DNA from 2 places in the Pedobacter vanadiisoli genome. Region 1 is predicted to be linked to the other one. Evidence: riboswitches for the same ligand, from Rfam matches in the RefSeq annotation. Region 1 holds a riboswitch; the other holds the start of a gene.
The links. Region 1 has a riboswitch for cobalamin ahead of metE (5-methyltetrahydropteroyltriglutamate--homocysteine S-methyltransferase). Riboswitches for the same ligand answer to the same signal wherever they lie in the genome.
Positions count from the first base shown of each region.

Region 1 (3,432 bases):
GGTAATCGGGTTTGGCGAATCTCCGTTCGGCAATAAACGGGAAGGAACCAAAGGAATTTCAGAAGGGGTAGGGTTTCCGATAATTTCTGTCAAAAGGCCAACCATGTTATGAAAATAGGTTGTGGTTCTTAAGCCGCCATTGTACCAGGTAGAATAAACCGATCCACCGCGCTGTGTATAACCCGGTTTATTTTCTACATTCATCCGGTTGTGCATGGCTGCACCAACGGCATCTAAACTGGTTAACAAAGTTGGGTCGAAAACATAATTAAACGGATCACGGTAAGGCGGACCAGCAACCACCGTTCCCGCCGGGCCGGCCTGATGGTGGTTATACATAATCTGCGGAATCCACTCTATAAAAAGCTGACGACCAATATTTTGTGTTTCTTTAAGGTTTAACATAAAGAAATCGCGGTTATTATCATGTCCTGCATATTTTTCATAGAGAACAGGCAGTCCGGAAGTTGTTCTTTTCTTTGGATCTTTATCCCTCATGTACCAATTGCTTATCAACTCTTGCCCATCAGGGTTGGCATGTGTAAACAAAATAATCACATTATCTAAAATGCGCAGCGTTTCGGCATCAGTTCTTGAAGCGAATTGATATACCGTTTCAATCAACTGGTGCGCACCAACCACCTCATTTGCATGCAGGCCTCCATCTATCCAGACAACGGCCTTACCTTCCTGAGACAAAGCTTTTGCTTGTTCAGGCGTAATTTCGGCATGGGCTAATTGTTGTGAAATTTCTTTATACCGGTCTAACTTCTTTAGGTTCTCGGGCGAAGAAACAATCAGCATATATTGACTTCTGCCTTCTTCTGTTTTACCGATATCAACCAGTTTAATACGGTTAGAACTTGCTGCAAGCTTTTTAAAGTATGCCTCTGTTTGGGTATAATTGGCCAATTGATAATCGTCGCCGATATCAAAACCGAAATGCGATTTTGGCGTTGGTACCTGCTGAGCCAGCACTATACTGCTATTTACCATTAAAAAAGCAATACAAAGCCTTTTAAAGTAGATTTTTATCATAATAGGAGGTTTAGTTAGTTAATCAAATATAGTAGAGAATAATTTCCTAAAACCGCTTGCTGTAAATTTGTTACAAGTAATCCTATAAACATGATATTAACCACAGATAAAAAGGATGCATACGGGTTTTTAAACTACCGGTAAATCTGTGGTTATCTGTGTACATTTGTGGTTAAAGCAGTTAAACCCCATTAATTGGAAGCTGGAGAAATGAATGCTTATAAAAATACCTTAATCTTTAAATCCTAATCCATACATTTGTATTGATGTAAGTTCTTAACTTTATTTTTCATCAACCGATACAGGTTCCCGGAATACAACCGGGATTAATAGGGAATCGTGTGCAAATCACGAGCTGTCGCGCAACTGTAAATTCTGTCTCTAAAAAAGACAACGGTCTTATCAATCATGCCACTGTGCCATTTAAAGGGATGGGAAGGCGATAAGATCGGGAATAAGTCAGGAGACCTGCCTATATTGAATTGACGGTACTTTCGCGTTATAAAGTAATTGGTCAGGTCTGATTGTACACAATAAAAATAAAATTTTATATGCTTGCTTTAAGCTTTTTGCTGAGAAGTGGGCAGGCTGTGCCGTAACCTTTCCTTTTAATTTTTTAATACTGAGTATTATAGAATATTGCTTTAAGAGCTTTTAAATGATTTATTTACTTAATCTTTAAAAGAAATGCTAACGCAAAATCTGGGCTATCCGCGAATAGGTAGCCAAAGGGAATTAAAGAAAATCTGCGAAAATTACTGGGCAGATAAAACTGGGTACAAAAATGTGCTTCAGGTGGGGAAAAACATTCGCCGCGAAAACTGGAACCTTCAAAAAGAAGCTGGAATTGATGTTATTCCTTCGAACGACTTTTCTTTTTATGATCATGTACTCGATCATTCCTTAACTTTTGGAGCAATCCCAAGGAGGTATAACGAGGTAATCCTTAAAAAAGGGAATGAAGAGCTTGATCTTTATTTTGCCATGGCAAGGGGTTATCAAAAAGAAGGATTGGATGTGGTAGCGATGGAAATGACCAAATGGTTCGATACCAACTACCATTATATTGTTCCGGAGTTCTCTAAAGACCAGGTTTTTAAACTTTTCTCTACCAAGATTATTGATGAGTTTTACGAGGCCAAACAACTGGGCATTACCACTAAACCTGTACTGATTGGCCCGGTATCTTATCTTTTATTAGGCAAGGAAAAAGAAGCGGGATTTGAAAAAATAGACCTGATCAAAAACCTGCTTCCTGTTTATATAGACATTTTATCGCGCTTAGATGCACTGGATGCTGAGTACGTTCAGTTTGATGAGCCTTTTTTGACTTTGGACCTCACCGAAAAAGACAAAAAAGCCTACGAATACGCTTACAAGGAAATCCGAAAGGCCTTCCCAAGATTAAAAATTGTTCTGGCTACTTATTTCGAAGGTTTAGGAAATAATTTAACGTTAACCACTTCGCTGCCTGTAAATATTTTACATATTGATCTGGTACGTGCAGAAGATCAACTGACTGATGTTTTAGCCGCGTTAAAAGATGACACCATCCTTTCTTTAGGGTTGATAGACGGAAGGAATATCTGGAAAAATGATTTCGAAAAATCTGTTTCCATCATTAACCAGGCGGTAGAAAAAAGAGGGTTGGATAAGGTATGGATTGCGCCATCATGTTCACTAATACACTCACCGGTTGATCTGGACAATGAAACCAACGAGAAAAATTTATCAGCTGAAATTAAACAGTGGCTGGCCTATGCAAAGCAAAAAATTGCAGAGCTGTCTACCTTAAAAAAATTGATCACCAACGAAAGCCCTGCATCTACCCTGCAAAAGCTGGAAGAAAATAAAGTTGCCATCAGCAACCGTAAAATTTCCAAGATCATACACAATCCGGCAGTAAAAGCCCGCGTTTTGGCTTTAAAAGAGGAGGATTCGGAACGTTTGAGCCCTTTTTCGTCTAGAAAAATCAAACAACAGGAGCTAAACCTACCCATTTATGCGACAACCACAATCGGATCATTTCCGCAAACGGCAGAAGTAAGAAGCTGGAGGGCAAAGCTTAAAAATGGAACTTTTACTGTTGAAGAATATGATCATTTAATTGCCCAGGAAACCGAGAAAGCGGTAAAATGGCAGGAAGAAATTGACTTGGATGTACTGGTACATGGAGAGTTTGAGCGTAACGATATGGTTGAATACTTTGGTGAGCAACTGGATGGTTTTGCCTTTTCAAAAAATGGATGGGTACAAAGCTACGGATCGCGTTGTGTAAAACCACCGATCATTTTTGGCGATGTTTCACGTCCTGAACCTATGACGGTGAAGTGGACTGCCTACGCGCAATCGCTCACTTCTAAATACATGAAAGGCATGTTAACAGGCCCTGTA
Region 1 covers NZ_JBHULL010000043.1:270,722-274,153, forward strand. Annotated here, with positions in the region: gene ACFSR6_RS21285 (M14 family metallopeptidase) at 1-1,038, opposite strand, end outside; cobalamin riboswitch at 1,325-1,528, shown strand; gene metE (5-methyltetrahydropteroyltriglutamate--homocysteine S-methyltransferase) at 1,726-3,432, shown strand, end outside.

Region 2 (3,432 bases), on a different contig from region 1:
GGTACCTTAAATGCTGTTGAAACCGTTCCGAATAATTTAATTTCTTTTATAATGTTGATACTTGGGGTAATTGAATAGGTATAGTTTTCGCCATATTGCTCATGTTTATTATAACGTCCGCCAACTTCAAGGTTGAATACACTTAAATCGTGTAAGAACAATGATCCGTAGGCGGCGAAAATATTTGTTTCCGGTTTATTTGCCACTGATGATAACTTCAATACACGATTATCGATACCTACCAATAAATCGAGTTTATTGTTCAATTTTTGATTGTAGAATAAATCCAGCAAAGATGCCCTTCCCTCGTTAAGACTAGGATACTGGCTATGCGCATCGTTTCTTGTATTTTCGAAACTATAATTTAGCGTTACTTTACCGGTAGCAAATTCATATTTCGCATTGGTACCCGCTGCAAAGTTTTTCAGGATAGAATAGTTGTTTGCATCGGAAAATGCGCCACCGTCAAATTTATAATTACCGAAATAATAACGTACAAATGGATTAACCGAGAAATGATTGTCCAATTTGATTCCGAAATTTGCATTTAAGGCATCGGTTTTAAAACCGTCTTTATCAAATTGGGCTGTGCTTCCCACTGGCGTTGCTGCTTCTGAAATCCCATCGGTTTTGGCATGGGTATAATTGATGTTATAAGAAAAACCTTCAACACTACCATTTAAACCAATGGTTCCTTTATAAGTTTCGTAACTGCCTGCACTGGCCACACCATAAATGGTATTGCCTTTTGGACCACCTTTTTTAGTAATGATGTTGATTACTCCTGCAACAGCATCAGAACCATAAATGGTAGATTGTCCGCCTCTTAAAATTTCGATATGATCGATCTGATCGATGGAAAGCAGTCTTAAATCGAATGCACCACCGTTTCCTGATGGATCGTTCTGCACAATACCGTCAATTAAAACAACAGCATAGGCACTTCCGGCACCTCTGAAAAAAACCGATTTGTTAAGTCCCGGGTTACTGCTGGCGCCGGCTACAATAATACCAGCCTGCTCACTGATGAGTTCTGGTAACGATTTACCATTGCTGCGTTCCAACACCTCTCGACTGATGATGCTGACCACTTTACCGGTTTGTGATTGTTTTTGATCGTTTTTAGTGGCAGAAATGACCACATCTTTAAGCTGCAAAGTGTCTTTTTGCTGCGCGTTAGCCAACTGGCTAATCATTAGCTGCGCCATACCTAAACCGGCGGCTGCTAAAATTGTTTTTTTGTTCATTTTTGATGGTTAGTTTTACCTATAGCCAACAGATTGTAAAAGAAATGAAAATACGTAAACGTTAAGTACTTCAACCCCAGCTTCAATCCACGAAAGCTATGAAATTAATGCTAAAGGCAGGTCTTCTGACTTACTCCCGGTTTTCTGCCTTCCCATGCCGACAAGTCGGCACAGTGGCGAAAGAATAGAAAAACCGTTACAGAGCTTACAGCTGCGGGACAGTTACAGATTTACACTGTATTCCCTTTTAATTCCGGTTGTATGCCGGAAACCAAAAGCGCCGCAAATGTAAGAAAAAAGTGTTTACAACAATAAAATAAGAAATCTTTTGAATCTGTTTGTGTTGAGGATGGCATACTTTAAGGGCACTTTTCCCTTCAAAATATATTTTTGTGTATGTTAAAACTATTTAAACCAACCCTTACGCCAAAAATAGATCACCTGTAAAATCGCAATTACAGCCATCACAATCCAGGTATATAAATAACCATGTTCTGCGTACAACTCAGGCATATTATCTTTTAGTATTTTTCCAGTTGCCGGATCTTCCCTGCTAAAATTCATTCCATAAATCCCGGCAATAAAGGTTAATGGAATAAATATGGATGATATAATGGTTAATACCTTCATAATTTCGTTCATCCGGTTGCTGATGATCGATAAATTCATGTCAATATTGGCAGATGCAATCTCTTTTAAAGATTCTATAAAATCTATAATCTGGATGCAATGATCGTATGCATCTTTAATATATGTTTTGGTCAGATCAGATATTAATGGGCTGTCTGTACGGATAATATCATTCAATTTATCCCTTTCCGGCCAGGCTACTTTCCTGATGGTAATCAATGATCTTTTAATGGCTTGTGTATCGTACATGATCCTTTTATCAGGATGATCGTACAGCCGGTCTTCTATTGCATCTAATTCCTCTCCCCAAAAATTCAATAGCGCAAAATAGTTATCTACAATTACATCCATAATGGCATACATTAAATAACTGCTGCCGCCAATTCGGATGTTGCCCTTCCCTACTTCCAAACGTTTTCTTACCGGTTCAAAACAATCTGCATAAGTTTCCTGGAAGGTAATTAATGTACGCTCTGACAGGATAAAAGAGATCTGATCATTGCAGAGCACATTATCATCGCTTAAATATAAATGCCTGCTTACCGAAAAAATGTATTTATCATTGTCGTATTCATCCAGCTTGGGCCGCTGATAAGAACTGGTAATATCTTCAAGCACAAGCCTGCTGATGTCAAGCTTTGCATACAGGGTTTCGAATATGTTGGGATCAGCCAGGCCTTTGATATCGAACCAGTAATAAAAATCTTTATCCTCGACCAGTTTATCGATGTTATTGATATTATCCAGTTCGGTTTTCTTATAAGTCTTATCATTATAAATATGCAATACAATAATTGGCTTTAATGCATCTTCATCAATGGCATACAAACCCGGGCTAGTGCCTGGTGCCGGAACTTTATAATGTTTATGACGGTTACGTGGCTTGTTTTTTCCCATAGCTTATAAATATAGCCGGGCCTGCGGGCCCTGGTTAAATAACAGATCAACGATACTTAAGTTGCGTAAAAATTGATGTCTATCTTCAAAAACCTGATAATATGGCTTATTGTTTACAATATCCTCCTGCTTTTTAGGATTCATAGCCGAACGGAAATCAAGTCCTGGTTTAACCTCATCAAAATATTCGCCAGTTACGCCAAAGCTTTTGTTCAATTTTAATTTTTTGTTGAGCCACTCTAAAAGTGAGAGGTTATAATCAAACAAGAAATCGAATTTTTTGGTATAAAAATGCGACAGTTCATCTTCGTAAAATTCGAAATAAGCAGAACTCCTGTAACAGCTTTCTAAACTTAACCAATGCAAACGCTGCCAGTTAAAACCATAGCTAATGCGTACATCTTTCATTTTCGTATGCACCTTGGCACCTTTAACCACAGGCACGGTAATATCCAGTTTGCCGTTTGGCGAATAAATACTGGCCCGGTTACGGTAAGTCTGCTTGGCGAAATGTTCATGTTTTTCAATTAAAAAATTCTCTCCCAGGTTTTGCAATAAACTAAAATAACCTACCGGTGGAAGATAAAATAATGGAAGTATAGCTGTATTCTGCATTTGAAAATTTATGTTTGTAGCTGAAACGTTTTAAAAATAATGA
Region 2 covers NZ_JBHULL010000005.1:300,484-303,915, forward strand. Annotated here, with positions in the region: gene ACFSR6_RS05200 (TonB-dependent receptor plug domain-containing protein) at 1-1,247, opposite strand, end outside; cobalamin riboswitch at 1,346-1,538, opposite strand; gene corA (magnesium/cobalt transporter CorA) at 1,653-2,774, opposite strand; gene ACFSR6_RS05210 (WbqC family protein) at 2,778-3,389, opposite strand; gene ACFSR6_RS05215 (lysophospholipid acyltransferase family protein) at 3,429-3,432, shown strand, end outside.
Region 2: linked by a shared signal. The riboswitch ahead of ACFSR6_RS05200 (TonB-dependent receptor plug domain-containing protein) and the one ahead of metE (5-methyltetrahydropteroyltriglutamate--homocysteine S-methyltransferase) in region 1 are both predicted to bind cobalamin.